One region of the Priestia sp. 10L35 genome, then DNA from elsewhere that is predicted to be linked to it. Evidence: riboswitches for the same ligand, from Rfam matches in the RefSeq annotation. Region 1 holds a riboswitch; the other holds the start of a gene.
What was found. A riboswitch is a leader RNA that binds a small molecule or an ion and turns the genes downstream of it on or off. The one in region 1 is predicted to bind cyclic di-AMP.
Positions count from the first base shown of each region.

Region 2: another riboswitch for cyclic di-AMP. It lies ahead of AC1DEF_RS27795 (APC family permease); the one in region 1 lies ahead of AC1DEF_RS05020 (potassium channel family protein).

Region 1 covers NZ_JBFTKA010000001.1:979,829-987,833, reverse strand. The annotation lists gene ggt (gamma-glutamyltransferase) at 1-962, opposite strand, end outside; gene AC1DEF_RS05040 (tetratricopeptide repeat protein) at 1,371-1,868, opposite strand; gene AC1DEF_RS05035 (YjcZ family sporulation protein) at 2,043-2,129, shown strand; gene AC1DEF_RS05030 (YjcZ family sporulation protein) at 2,317-2,397, opposite strand; gene AC1DEF_RS05025 (TrkH family potassium uptake protein) at 2,723-4,042, opposite strand; gene AC1DEF_RS05020 (potassium channel family protein) at 4,046-4,705, opposite strand; cyclic di-AMP (ydaO/yuaA leader) riboswitch at 4,830-4,974, opposite strand; gene AC1DEF_RS05015 (carboxymuconolactone decarboxylase family protein) at 5,090-5,548, opposite strand; gene AC1DEF_RS05010 (Lrp/AsnC family transcriptional regulator) at 5,669-6,124, shown strand; gene AC1DEF_RS05005 (peptidyl-prolyl cis-trans isomerase) at 6,399-7,301, opposite strand; gene AC1DEF_RS05000 (S1C family serine protease) at 7,298-8,005, opposite strand, start outside.
Region 2 covers NZ_JBFTKA010000019.1:13,361-21,365, forward strand. The annotation lists gene AC1DEF_RS27775 (NAD(P)H-dependent flavin oxidoreductase) at 10-1,095, opposite strand; gene AC1DEF_RS27780 (YbfB/YjiJ family MFS transporter) at 1,138-2,340, opposite strand; gene AC1DEF_RS27785 (LysR family transcriptional regulator) at 2,468-3,349, shown strand; gene AC1DEF_RS27790 (CBO0543 family protein) at 4,100-4,600, shown strand; cyclic di-AMP (ydaO/yuaA leader) riboswitch at 4,737-4,881, shown strand; gene AC1DEF_RS27795 (APC family permease) at 5,013-6,842, shown strand; gene AC1DEF_RS27800 (Ger(x)C family spore germination protein) at 7,277-8,005, opposite strand, start outside.

The sequences.
Region 1 (8,005 bases):
ATCGCTTCCGTTAAATGCTGCAAATACTGAGGCGTATTGGAACCCATTTTTTCTACATCATAACCTTCCATTAGCTTTAAAATCTGCTGAACGGTTAATCCGCCGGAGCTAGGAGGAGCCGCACTAACCACATCGTAGCCCCGGTAAGTTGTTTTAACCGGCTCACGTTCTTTTACAACGTAATTTTTCAAATCATCCATGGTCATGCTTCCATCGCGTTTTTGAACTTCTTTAACAAGCGCTTTTCCAATTTCTCCTTTATAAAGAGCGTCTGATCCTTCTTTTTGAATAAGCTTTAATGTTTTAGCAAGATCCGGCTGAACAAGCTTATCTCCTTCTTTTAACGGCTTGCCATTCGGCACGAATACATTACCGGCCGTTTGGTATCTTTCAAGCTTGTCCACATTTTCATCAATGTACTGAGCCATCGACCAATTTACTTTGATTCCTTGTTCTGCTTGAGCAATAGCTGGTTTAATAACATCTGATAAGTCCATTGTTCCATAATCTTTAAGGGCTGTTTCTACTCCTTTTAGCGTACCAGGAACTCCAACTGCTTTTCCTGTTATGTGACGCTTACTGAAAGGGATGACTTTTCCTTTTGAATCTAAAAACAGCTTAGGCGTGACATCAGCTGGTGCCATTTCACGGCTGTCTAGCATCGTAATTTTATCTTTCTTTTTTTCATAAATCATCATAAAGCCGCCGCCGCCGATACCTGACATCATCGGTTCCACAACGTTGAGAGATAATTGAATGGCAGCTGCCGCGTCCACAGCATTTCCGCCTTCAGCTAAAACTTTCCTGCCCGCTTCAGCAGCCAGCGGGTGAGATGCCGCTACAATTCCTTGTGTAGCACCTCGTTTCATTGAATGGTCGACACCCGGAACTTCAGCAGCAGCTGGTGTGACAACTAAACTTAAACTAAATAATGCAATAACCAACATCTTCATAACCTTCACCTGGGTCTCCTCCTTCAAATACATTATTTCACATCGTCTGAAACGATGGATTTCACAAAGAATAAATTGGTTTATTATGATATTTTTTACATATGTGTATAAATAAAAAGCAAAGTAAATCAGACCTTTGCTTTTTTTAGTTAGTCGCATGTTTAACTTTTCTCTATTCATTTACAATTATCTATATTTTCTAACAATTTATCCATAGGCTGATAGTTTCTTACTATTTTTGGAATTATGTAGACTGAACGCTCTAATAATGTAGAAAATCTAGCAGTTAAGAAGTCGTTGGACTTACATGCACTTCTTAAAATTTCTATAAATATTCTTATTGTTATATAAAAAGCAATTCTTTATGAAAATCAGCATATGTTTCCTAAAAACCAAAAATAAAACAGGACTTTTGATTCACCGTCCTGTTTGCAGCATGTTTTCGACTTTTTTAATATCCGCGTGAGTAGGATTGATTTCCCGGGCATAAGCGATTTGTTCTTTCGCTTTTTCCATTTCTTTTAATTGAATATAGGTTTTTGCGAGTTCGAGCGGCAGCATAACCCCTTCAAAACCAAGATCTTGTGCCCGCTGCAAGTAAGACAGCGATTTTTCGTAATTCCCTCCAAACATAAGCGGAGTTTCCCGGTATTTTATTCCTCGAACGAAGTGCGCCAAGCTTGAAGATGGATTTAATGTTAGTGCCTGATGAAGAGCTCTGTCCATTTCTAAATTTAATACCATTTTTTCAAAAATAATTGATTCTTCGATTTGCTTTGCTAAACAAACCGCTAAGTAACAGTACAAATCAGATGCTTGAGGTTTTTTCTTCATTTCTTGTTGAATTTCACGTTTGATCTCTTTCCACTTACCCTCTTCTAGCTGATTCATGACGTATTCTACATGTATTCCCACCACTTTGCCCTCCTTTTCCTCTTTATCATAAAGGATTTCTGCACAAATGAAAAAAGTAAGTGTTCTTCATTTTTCTCAAAAGATCGTTACCGTTAAAAAATAGGCAAATTTCTCAATCACTTAACCCAATTAGTACATAGGATATAGAGAATTTTATTAAAGGAGGTTACACATATGGGCGCAAAAGGCGGTTTTGGTTTTTCATTTATCGTTGTTTTATTTATTCTATTAGTAATCGTAGGATGTTCTTGCTACTACTAATTTTTAGAGGGGATGAACATCATTCATCCTCTTATTTCAAAAAAAACCATGCTTTCGCATGGCTACATACCGATTAGATGAATGAGTAGAGGAACTCATTGTTCGGCAATATTGAAGAAATTTTTGTTTTTTACTTCCGCCTAGTATGCCCTTTTTGACGGGGGCTATGCGCAAATAAAGTTAACGTTTAAAAGCGAAAGCCAGACGCACCTACAATAACAAGTAAAACAAATAACACAACGATTAACGCAAAATTTTGTTTTCCCACGTACCATCCCTCACTTCCTGTTATCTGCTTTTAGTGTATGCAACAGCTTGGCAAAATGTTTAGGACAGGGGTGCGGATTTTTTTAACGAGAAAAACCTTCAAATTTCGTCAAAAAAGTGAATCATATTTTTGTTTCTTTCGTTATATATAGTAAGAGATTTTTTTACTATAAAAAAGGGGGGCCTTTAATGCGCCGACATTCTAAATTGCCCATTGTTCTTGTCTTTGCCTTCTTTTTATTCATCGCAACTGTTTTGTGCGTAACCTCTTATATGTCTTGAACGTATAAATAATATAAAAAATCGCCTCATCGAAGGCGATTTTTCTACCCCAGCATTATATCTTCATTTGGATAACGAACGGCTTCACGCTTTTGCTTAGATAATGAAAACGCAAGCGTTAATGGCCCCACTTTTCCTAAAAACATGATAAAGATAATAATCACGCGTCCAAAGTACGAAAGTTCAGGAGTTGCTCCCATCGATAAACCTACTGTTCCAAATGCAGAAACAACTTCAAACATAATTTTTACAAACGGCAGGTTTTCCGAAATATTTAACAGGAAAATGGCCCCAAATACAAACATAATTGAAATCATCGTGATGGCTAGTGCCTTAAACACGTGAAGAGGAAGAAGTCGTCTCTTTAATAGCACAATATCTTCCCGGCTTCGTAAAAATGCCCATACAGAAAAAATAATCACCACAAACGTCGTGAGTTTGATACCGCCTCCTGTTGAAGCACTTCCTGCACCAATAAACATTAACATAACCATTAAAAATATAGTGGAATCATGCAAACTTCCTATATCGATACTATTAAAACCTGCTGTACGTGTCGTTACAGCTTGAAAATAAGATGCCCACACTTTGTCTCCTAATGACAAACTTCCGAGCGTATGTGGATTGCTGTACTCCAAGAAAAAAATAAAAAGCATGGCAACCACGTTAATCGCAAACGTGCTGATGATCATAATTTTCGAATGCAGCGTTAGCTTTTTATAGGATTTTTTTACCCACATATCTGCAAGGACGGTAAACCCTAATCCACCGATAATGAACAAAAAAGAAATCGTTATGTTAATAATGGGATCTCCTACATACTGAACCAGGCTGTCAGATAATAGTCCGAACCCTGCGTTATTAAAAGCCGAAATCGAATGAAACAAGCTAAAGAACAGCCCCTTAGACCATCCGAACTCCGGAACCCAGCGTATCGCTAGAAAGATAAGTGCAACAAACTCAATTAAAAATGAAAAGATAAACAGTCTTTTAACTAGCAGGACAACTCCGCCGATGCTCGTTTGATTTAATGCCTGCTGAACGAGCATACGCTCTTTAAATCCAATTTTTTTACCTAGCATCATAAAAATCAACACGGCAAATGACATAATGCCAAGACCGCCTATTTGAATTAACAGCATAATAATCGTTTGACCAATGACGGTAAAACGTGTACCTGTATCTACGACGGCTAAGCCGGTTACTGTCATCGCGGAAGTAGACGTAAAAAGGGCGTCTACCCACCGGATGGGCTCAGTAGTAGAAACAGGCATCATCAATAGAAGAGCACCTATAATAATTCCTCCGCCAAAAATGGAGACAAGCAGCTGCGGAGGGGTGAGTTTAATGATTTGTTTTTTCATAAGTTAAACTCCTTCTTCTTCAAAACGGTTCAAATCGCGATTATGTCCGATAACAATCAGCATATCTCCTTGTTCAATTATTTCATGCGCGGTAGGCGAAATCACCATTTCCCCGTCTTTTCGCTGAAAGCCGATAATGTTGCAGCCGTACTTGGCACGAATGTTCAAATCAAACAGCGTTTTATTATGAAGTTTCTTAGAGGCGACAATTTCGACAATACTATAATCCTTTGACAGTTCAATGTAATCAATGATCTTTTCTGACACCACGTGATGAGCAATACGCTTAGCAATATCGCGCTCAGGATGAATGACTTTGTCCGCTCCTATTTTCTCCAGCACCTTTTGATGATACATATTCACTGCTTTTACCCATACTTGCTTAACGCCCATATCTTTTAAAAGCATCGTTGCGAGCACGCTCGCTTCGATATCATCCCCAAACGAAATAAGAGCATGATCAACATTGCGAATACCTAGCCCCTTTAAGCTAGCTTCATCAATTGCATTCGCCTGCACAACATATGTAGCTGAGTTGCTAAATTTATTTACTACCTCCTGATTGCGGTCAATAGCGAGCACATCCACATCCAGATTAGCAAACTCTTCAACCAAACTGCCTCCAAAACGACCTAATCCCAATACAGCAAACTGTTTTTTCATAATGTATTTATTCCTTTCTTCAACTGCTGTGTGTTCTCTTAGCTTATACTTTTTCTAAAAAATTACATCTTTTTCTTAAAAAAAGCGCAAAAAAACACAGGAAGGCTCCTGTGTTTTTTCACACTCTTCCCCCTCAAAACGCTTGCGAAGTTAGCTGTCGGGTTCGGGTTTTAAGAGTAACCCTACCTTTTTAAGGATTCACCCCGGAGCACAATATGTGCGTAAATAATGGGTCCTCCGCTCCGTAATGGATTAAGCGATTTTTATTCAAATGTCTATGATCTATTTTTTAGAATAATCGATTCGATTCATGATACATTTCACTTCACGAAAGCTATCTTACTCCTGTGGATTTTGTCTGTCAAGATATTTTTAGGGAAGACCTCACTTGCCCTGCAAGCTGCAAAAATCATATAAATCTAAACTGACAATCATTTTGTGAAATTGATCAAATAAATTAATAACAGCTAAAAGCTCTAACAGCTGCGTATCACTGTAAAATTTCTTTAATTGATCCATATCAGCATCCGTCAACTCCCTTGGACGCACCCGGTATACATCAATAAATCGAAACAGCAGTCGATCTTTTTCTTCCAGCTCTTTTTCTCTTAACACTTTTTGATTAAGCGTCTCATCGCCTACATATGACATGCTCATACATGTCTCACAGCCGTTAACACCTGCTAGGTAAAGCCTCATTTTTTCCTTAGTCTCTTTTTCTACTATACCGCTGTTCCAAAGCGTTTCGTAAAGCTCATCGTACAATCTTTTTACATGCGGAATTAAATTCAATGCTTTTTCAAAATTTGTTCCCTCTTCGTTTGCTAATAAAACTCTTGCCATTTTTCACTCACTCCTTTTTAATTATTATAGTAAGAAAAATGGAAATTTCAGATTACATATAAAACATTTTATCTACTATTACTAATCAAATGAAACGTTAATGAGAAAGAAGGTTTTCAATTGAAAATTGATGAAATTGATTTATCGATTTTGCAGGCGCTGCAGCAAAACAGCCGCCTTTCCTTACGAGAGCTAGGAAAACAAATTAATTTGTCTCCTCCTTCGGTGGCAGAGCGAGTAAGGCAGCTAGAGAGCTTTGGCGTTATAAAAGGGTATACGATTGATATTGATTATGAAAAGCTGCATTTGCCCGTGTCGTGTTTTATTGAAGTAACGATGAAAAACGGAGAGCACGAGCGTTTTAAACGATTTATTTCTCAGTATCCCTACGCTTTATTCTGTGAACGCATCGCCGGGCAAGCCTGCTTTATTACAAAGCTTCAGCTTCCTCACCTGCACATACTCGAACAATTTATTAACGAAATTACACCTTATGCCAAAACGATTTCACACATCGCCCTTTCTCATGTGAAGATGGCTCCTGCATTATTGAGTCATTTAAAAGATGAAAAGTGATTGAAACGTAACGAAAAAATCCGAACGAATCATCGTTCGGATCTTCTTTCCATTAAACTACTTTTGTCCCAGCCTCTTTTATTCGTCCAACAGCATAAAAAATAACCCTCCAAAGCTGGAGGGTATAAATTTTCCGAATAATGAAAGTTTTACAACTTCATTTTATCAGGTGCCGACATTTCTGTCTACTTAAAAATGTAAAAGAGCTCTCTATTAATAGAAAGCTCTTTTACCTGCTTGTTTTTTGAAAACAATCAATCTATATAAAAGGAAACTACCTAAGGTTAAAAGTCACGTGAAACCTTGGCAGTTGATCCTGGATATACCGGTTGATATGATTCAAAACAAGTTCTTTCATCATTTCTTCTTTGACTTCTGATTCCGTTTTTTTATCTTTTTGTTTTAAAATAAGAATATAATAGACTTTACCCATTTTAATGGGCTCACTACTCTCTCCGATGTGCTGTTTTTTTAAAACATCTATAAAAGAAGGAGATAGACTTGAAAGCTTTAGATTATCAGCATTCTCTATTTTGCTGACTGTCTGGAATTCAGCATATTTTTTTTGAACGTCCTGAAGAGATGTTCCCTTTTGCAGTTCAGCCGCAGCGGCGTCGGCATCATGTAAAGTGGAAAAAGCCAGCTGCGTAAAAGATACGCGCGTTAGATCGTTTTCAATACGTTTATAGTAAGCAGTTAGTTCATCAGACGTAATTTGTTTGCGGAAATATTCTTCTAATTTAAACTGATTCGTTAGCTGGTTGGTTACATCACTGGAACGAATATTTAACACTTCATAACCTTGTTTTCTTGTATCCTCGTCATATGAGCGTTTAATTTGCTTCCACATATCCTCGACTTGTTTTTGTACTTTATCGCTTGTCTTTAGATGTGAAATTAAGATTTTTTGCATAACAAGCTGCCGCAATAACTCTTTGCGGTAGCTTGTATCATTTAGCGGAGCATCTGGATTTAAGAACCCTTCAACGGCTAAAAAACGGTTGAATTCAGCTCCTGTCACCTTGCCTCCCTCATACGCTGCCAGTTCTTTGGTAGAAGATAGCTGACTAATTTCTACAGAAGGAAACATCGTGTTTGAATGCTTCCCTCCGCAGCCGGTTAAAAATCCGAACGCTGTTAATACTGCTAGCAGCAGCTTTAACGGTGTTGAACTCATCCATTGTTATCCTGCTGTTCTGAAAGCTTCAGAGAAATAGTTTGTTTTTTTCCATTTCGGTACACGTCTAATTTTACCGTGTCTCCTACTTTACGTTTTGTATATAGATATTGACGTAAATCACTGGATGTTTTGACTTCGTTTCCATCGATGGCAACAATCACGTCTTTTGATTGTAAACCTGCATCAGAAGCAGAAGAGAATGGTTCAACCGTCGTTACGACAACTCCTTCAGACGTATCGCTTGTTAGGCCTAGCTGGTTTTGTTTTGTTGCAGCTGAAAGCTGACCTACATCTTGAAGACCTACCCCCATATATGGACGCGTTATTTTCCCATTTTTCATCAGCTGTTCAATCGTCGGCTGCACTTCATCACTTGGAAGAGCAAAGCCGATGCCTTCTACATTGTCTTCTGAAATTTTCATACTGTTGATGCCGACTACTTCACCGGAAGAATTGATAAGTGCACCGCCGCTGTTTCCTGGATTAATCGCCGCATCCGTTTGAATTGCATCTACGTTCCAATTTTCTGAAATAGGGACAGAGCGTTTTGCTGCGCTCACGATACCTTGTGTGACAGTACGAGAAAACTGTTCACCAAGAGGATTTCCGATTGCAAGCACCGTTTCACCCGCTACTAAATCCGATGATTTTCCGAACTTCGCCACTTGTTCAACATTTTTGTCAGACATTTCAAGCACCGC
Region 2 (8,005 bases), on a different contig from region 1:
TTTGCTGATTTAACTGTAATTGAACGTTTGTAGAATACTTTTTGCTTGTTGTATGGTATCAGTGACTATCTCATTTGCTGTTTTATCCTTCTTTAATAGCCTTGTACTTTGACCACACCACAAAGACATATACTCTTTATTACCTTGCTTAGCTGCAGCTTTTCGAATCTCTCCAGTAATGGTATTTTGTGTAGGGAAACATAAAGGCTGAATCTTAAAATTGTCGAACTCCTTAATAAAAGTATTTGCTATTCCTCTTGCCGGACGACCTGAAAAATGTCTAGTAAGAACTGTGCTTTCTTCATTACTTTCATGAAGAGCTTCTTTATAACAAGGATGCGCCCCGGATTCTTGTGTTGCTAAAAATGCAGTTCCCATTTGGACACCACTCGCGCCTAAAGCTAAAGCTGCGATTAGTCCCCTTCCATCCATAATTCCGCCAGTAGCGATGACAGGAACATCCACCTGATCTACTACTTGAGGTACAAGTGAGAAGAGCCCAATATTCGCTCCATTGGGGCATTCATTTACATCGAATGTTCCCCGGTGACCACCTGCTTCACTTCCTTGCGCTACAATCACATCTGTACCCTGTTCTTGTGCTGTTAGCGCTTCTCTAACAGTTGTAACCATTGTAATAACCTTCATATCGTTTTCTTTTGCTATTTTCATTGCATAAGGTGGAAGAATTCCAAAAGCCGTGCTTACTACAGGAACTTGTTCTTCCACTAATACTTTAAATTGCTCTTTAAACAAATTTTTAGTTTTGACTTCTTGATCACCGCGCTTAATATATAAAACGCCTCGCATCGTGTCTAATACCTGTTGAACCTCTTCTATCCCAACTGTATTATCTGCCATTTCAGTAGTAAAAAGATTGACAGCAAATGTCCTGTTTGTATATTTTCGAATCTCTCTCACAGCTTGCCGAATATCCTCTGGATGCATATAAGCAGCGCCTAAGGTTCCAAGACCACCTGCTTCACATACGTTTACAATAAGATCTACCGTTGTAATTTTGTCTCCCGCCATACCAGCCTGTATAATGGGTACCTTAATATCTAAAACTTCACAAACACGATTATATAAATTCACTTTTTTCTCCCCCAGATTATAAAGTAAACTACACGGGTTGTATTAAGATTTAAATAAGCGATGGGACTTGGTAGTTAATACTTTTTTATTTTCATACTTTAACCCTGACATAAGTAACATAGACCCTATGAAGACAATTGCTGCTGCTCCTAATAAAGAGGTATTATAATTATTTGTAGCTTCTGAAAGCACTCCAGCAAGAGTGGGACCAATCATTTGTCCAACTGCGTAAGCAGCTGTGAAATATCCCATTATCCGGCTATTGTTTTTTGGCACCATTTGTCCTAGTAGCGTAGCTCCAAGAGAAGTAATCCCCATGAAGGTAGCTCCAAAGATAGCAGCACTCGCAAACAAACTAAACGATGAGGATGACCATACAGGAATGCTTACACCAATAGCTTGTATGAACATAGCTAGGATTAACGATTTGATAAATCCCCATCTTTTAGAACACGCTGACCATAATAGACAAGAAGGAATGGCTGTTATCCCCACTACTGTCCAAATTACAGAAGGGTCGAAATGAAAAGAAGGTGTTTTTTGGGCGATAGAGACAATGAATGTGCCCGTTACAATATATCCTAACCCTTCGCAGCCATTCGCTACTATCAAGAAAGGTAACCATTTCTTTGGTGGAGCTGTACTTTGGTGAGCTTCGTTTCCTTTTTTGTTATGTAGGAAGACAGGACGTTCTTTAAAAGTTAGAAAGATAACAATTAACAAAAGTAAGCTTAACCCACTTAAACCAATCCACGCTCCTTTCCAGCCCCAATTATGATAGAAAAAAGGAATGGAAATACCGGTTAGGAAAATCCCACAGCCAGGTCCCATATAAAAGAAACCAGACCAATTCGTCCTACCTATTTCTCTCAGCTTTCCTAAAACTATGCTGGAAGCCAATACAAAAACAATGGCACTACACACTCCAGATAGAAATCTCAATATTGCCCAAAGTGTATAAGAGGTTGTAAAACTCATCAAGCATGTAGTCGCAACACCAATAATTAAGCTTATCTTTAAGATAGGAACCGTTCTCCCCTTCATGGAAAATAGTCCCGTTAAAATAGCTCCAATTAGATAGCCTGCATAATTAGCTGAAGCGAGATAACCAGCAATAGTTTCCGGAAAATCAAATTTCTGTTGCATAAGAGGTAGGATAGGCGTGTAAGAAAATCTTCCGATCCCTAACGCAATGGCCATTGCAAGTAATCCTCCTATTAAAAATGAGAGGTTTTTTTTATCCATTTCTTCACTCCTTCCAAAAGTTGCTCCATATTTATCATATGCTTTTTTCTCCATATGGTATAATTCGAAATAAAGATATTTGCCATCACTTTAACAGATGGCAAATAGAAATTAGGTGTGAAGAAACATGGATATTCAATCATTGCGTATTTTTAAGGCAGTTGCTAAGTATGGAAGTATTTCAAAGGCTGCAAAAGAGCTAAATTATGCACAGTCCAATATTACGACTCGGATGCAGCAGTTAGAAAATAGCCTACAAACTGTCTTGTTTTATCGACATAATAAAGGAATTACACTAACAGCAAAAGGGGAATTATTAGTAACCTATGCTGATAAGATTTTTCGCCTTCTAGACGAAACGAAACAAATAATGAGGGATGAAGAAGAGCCTCAGGGACCGTTAGGAATTGGGTCAATGGAGACAACAGCTGCCGTTCATTTACCTGCATTTCTTTCTAGCTATCATTCTGCTTATCCTCAAGTGGATTTAAACTTAAAGACGGGACCTACTAGTCAGCATATTGAAGAAGTATTAAATTATAAATTGGATGGTGCGTTTGTCTCTGGACCTTTATCTCATCCTGACCTCATTGTAAAAAAGGTTTTCAAAGAAGAGTTAGTGTTAGTAGGAAATTTGTTACTCTCTCGATTCTTAGAATCAGAAAGGGTTGGTAATTTAACACTTTTAGTCTTACACAAAGGTTGTTTTTATCGTGAGAAGTTTGAACATTGGTTACGTGAGGAAGGTGTAAGGCCTTCTAAAGTTATGGAGTTTGGTTCCTTGGATGCGCTTATGGGATGTATAGCAGCTGGATTGGGAGTTACTTTACTTCCCCTGTCTATTGTACAAAGATACAGTCATCTGGAAGAGGTTACCTATTATCCTATTCCTGAAAAATTTTCATTAGTTGATACACTTTTTATTTACCGGGCTGATACTACCTTCTCTACACCCCTTATTAAATTTATAGAAATGTTTCAAGAGAAGCACTCCTCTATAACTTCCTAGAAAAGGAATTGGCACTTGCATCCTCTCTTATGTGGATAAAGACATTACATGCTCATCAAGTGAGTTTATAAATATAAAATGTACTACATGTATACAAAATAAAAAGCCACCCAGTATTTGCAGGACAGATGGCTTTTTACTATAAAATGCATGTGCAGACATATAATAACACATCATTTCCTTATGGACTATATTTTTTCGTACGGGCATATGTATAAAAGGTACACTTTTTATGCACCCTTTCTTCCATTTATCTGTAAGGAGATTATTGGCACATCAAGGATGTATAAAAAGATGTATAAACGATAAATTTGAAAAGCGAACGAGTCCTTGTGTATCAAGGACTCGTTTTTGATGTGGGTTCTGATAAGAGACTTTATGTTAACTAAGGTTGTATAGCGTATACAGCCTAAAAAGCAGAAAAAACCACGCCGACGGAGAGAAGTAGTAGTTTTTTCTGCTTTATTGCTAAAGGATTTTCGTAGATGCCTCACGGCGTCTTGAGTAGTTTGCTCGAAATACTATTTATTATTCAGTATTATTCTCTCTTAGTTATCCGGAGTAAATAATCGGTCAAAAAGATAATAGTAAAGGGACCGATTAGAACGATCAAATATACAATTAAAGGCTTACGTAACTTATGATTCATTTATAATAGATTCACCTCTATGTATGAATGAGTATTGTAGGGTTTCTTATATAGAATGTTCATTTAAAGAAAAAAACATTCATTACTATATTTTCTGCTTTTTGACAATCCTGTTAAAAGGTTATCTTAGTGAGAGGAGAAGAGAGAAAATACTAGTAAATATTATTATGGGATTTATTGTACCTTGGATTTTTGGTTTCATATTGTTCAAAAAAGAACCTATAATCGTTCTTCTAATTGCACCAATAGGTATGACAGTAGCCTTTATATTAAACGAGTGGGGGACTAATTACTTTTGGCAGTTCGAACCTACTTTTAGAAATCGAAGTTTATCGGCACTTCCTTTAAATATAGGTTTCTATCCCGTCCTAGCTTCTTTTTTAATTTATTTTAAACTAAAAAAGAAGGGGAATACCATCATGCTTTTATTTTGTTTTACTCTGTTTACTACAGGTTTTGAAGGCATGGGCTTAGCCGTAGGAAGAGTAGAGTATTTTAATGAGTGGAATATTATTGGAACCTTTATCAGTTATTTAATAGCGTATTTTATTATTTATGGTTATTATCAAATTTTATTAAAGTATCAAATTTTAAAGAATTAAGTCCTTCTTTATACAAATATAAAGACTTCATCCTCTTTGGTAGCCTTTTTCTGTGTGATTAATTGATATCTCTCTTTACAAATGGAACATTCAGGCGTATAGTACCTAACGTACATATATGATCTTGCTATTTTCATACCTTTTATCGCTTAATCCACTAAGGAGTGGGGGACCCATTTTTGTGTGCACTTGCACTAGGGGTGAATCCTTCGAAAAGAAGGTAGGGCTACTCTAAAGGCCCGAACCCGACAGCTAACCTCATCAGCGTTTGGAGAGAAGGTTTGCTTTTATTTGTCCTGGAAAGAACACTAAGCAGAACCTTGGTGTTCTTTTTTGTGTTTTTTTTCTGAGATGGGGAATGATGAGAGTAAACTAATATAGGTAAATGGCAAAGGTTTCAGGAGGAGTTTAGATGAGTTATTCATCCATCAAACGTTTATTAATTGGGAGGCCACTTAAATCAAAAGAGCTAGGTGAACAAAAGTTAAATAAGGTCAAAGCCTTAGCTATTCTTTCATCCGATGCACTTTCATCCGTGGCGTACGGCCCAGAACAAGTCTTAATTGTGCTTGCTACCATTGGAATGATCGCGTTTTGGTATTCAATACCTATAGGTATTGGTGTACTTATCCTTTTAACAGCACTTATCCTTTCTTATCGACAAATTATTTATGCGTACCCAGAGGGCGGTGGCGCTTATGTTGTATCTAAACATAACCTCGGAGAAAATGCAGGACTTATTGCTGGGGGTTCTCTATTAGTAGACTACATACTAACGGTATCTGTAAGTATTTCATCCGGAACAGATGCGTTAACGTCTGCTTTTCCTGCTCTCCATGACTATAGAGTCATTATCGCTTGCTTATTGGTTATTTTTATTATGATTTTGAATTTAAGAGGGGTAACAGAATCAGCTTCTGCTTTAGCATACCCGGTTTATTTATTTGTTCTTGCATTGGTTCTTTTAATAGGAATAGGCATATGGAAAGTAGCCACTGGTCAGGTCTCTCCTGACGTTCATCCTGCTATTGGAACTGCAGTTCCAGGAATCAGCTTATTTTTACTACTACGCGCTTTTTCATCAGGGTGCTCAGCCCTTACAGGCGTAGAAGCTATTTCAAATGCTGTAACAAATTTTAGACAACCGGCTGCAAGAAATGCGGTACGTACGCTTGTTGCAATGGGTATTATTTTGGCTATTTTGTTTTCAGGTGTCATGTTCTTGGCTTATTGGTTTGGAATTGCACCCAAAGCAGAGGAAACGGTTGTTTCGCAGCTTGCTTCCCAAGTGTTTGGACGAAATGGTTTCTATTATTTTGTTCAGGGTACAACGGCTTTAATTTTAGTACTAGCTGCCAATACAGGCTTTTCAGCCTTTCCTTTACTGGCTGTTAATTTAGCTGTAGATAAGTATATTCCTCGTATGTTTACGATACGTGGTGATCGTTTGGGCTATTCAAATGGGATTGTGACACTTGGAATTGCCTCTATTATGCTTATCATCGCATTTCAAGGTGATACAGAACGGTTAATTCCCCTATATGCGGTTGGCGTATTTATTCCATTTACACTATCTCAAACGGGCATGATTGTAAAATGGCTAAGAGAAAAGCCAGCTGGTTGGCAGGGGAAATTAGTGACCAATTTTATAGGAGCTTTTATTAGCTTCACTGTACTGATTATTTTCTTTACAACAAAATTCTCACAAGTATGGGCTGTTTTAATCTTCTTACCTCTTATCGTCTATCTGTTCCACCGTATTAAGAACCATTATGTAGAGGTAGGAAAGCAACTTCGTATCAAGCCAGGAGACAAAGAAGCATTAGCATTAGAAGGAAATGTAGTCATTATACCGGTTGCAGGCTTAACAAGAGCTGTCGAGAATTCCATTAACTATGCAAAAATTATTGGAGACACAGTGATTGCGGTTCATGTGGCATTTGACCGTGAAAGTGAAAAGAGGATGGAAGAGATATGGAACGAACGATATCCTGATATACGCTTAGTTACCTTCTACTCACAATATCGAAGCTTAGTGGGACCTCTTTTACGCTTTATTGATCGTGTAGAGGAGCGAGCAGATGATAGCCATATGGCTGTTACTGTTTTGATTCCGCAATTTATCACAAGAAAAAGCTGGCATAACGCGTTGCATAACCAATCAAGCTTATTATTAAGGGCACACCTTCTTTATCGAAAAAATGTCATTGTGACAACATTGCCTTATAAATTTAAGAAATAAAAAAGCAAACCCCTTTTCGTATGTATGAAAAGGGGTTTTAATTCGATCTTAGTTAGAGATAAAGACTCGCCAAAACAAAAAAGAAGATTCTTGACTCGTTCATTCCAACCAATAATCACAAGATGGTTATTCCCTATATACATAAACACATACTCCTTTAAGACCATAAGGCAGGTAAAGTAAAAAAACTACCTATAGAACTTAGTTAAACAATTAGTTATACTCTCTCAATGCCCCACCCTACAGCACCCTAATTAGAAATTCTTATCATCATTATCTCCCATTTTATAGAAAGCAGACTAGATAACCTAGTTGCTCAAGTTATACTCCCACCTCTTGTCTTAATAATTTATCATCTATTTTTTCTATATAGAAATCTTCCTTGATATGAGTGAATAAAAAAGAACGCTCAACATACAGGAACGTCCCTTTTATCACTTTTGATTCTCTTTTATCCCTGAAAGAAATGACTTGTTTCGTAAGCCAGCGCGACGTATATAGGCTTCCACTGTAATATCTACATCTAACTTTGGAAAGTACACATCGTTCCATTCCTTTTTTAATTTCTTAAATTGATTTGGTCTAGTACGATGAACTACTTCGCCAAATCCCAAGATATCTGTTTTGTTTTTTTGCGCACGTTCAATAGCTTTCTTCAACTCTTTTTTAATTTCTTTCCTCACAGATTGTTCGATTTTTGTGATGACCTTTGGATTAGTTATATCAACAGGTACCTCCATTTCACCGAGATCTCCTTCAACACGCGTATGAACAGAAATATGAGGGTGACCATTCTTCACTTGGGCAGACACACTTGTTTTTTGGCGTACAGTTTGATAGGCAATCGCTTCTTTTTTCCCTTCCCAATTAATATTAATATCCGTTCCTTGGATTTTGTCGAGAATCCATACTGTCCCTCTGGCTGGTTTTCCATACAGCCAATCCACTAACTTTCCTTGTTTTAAGACAGCAATTCCGGAAGCTTGAAGCGTGGCTGCAGGTGCACTCTCTTGAAGGTTATCCAGTTTTTGTGCTTGCTGTGCATTCCCAACTAGGCGAAATCCTGATACGACGGCTCCTCTTCCAGGAGACTCAAGGTTTTTCATCACCTCTTGGAGTGATGTTTTTACATTCTCTCCCCATTTTCTTTCCGTAAATTCTAA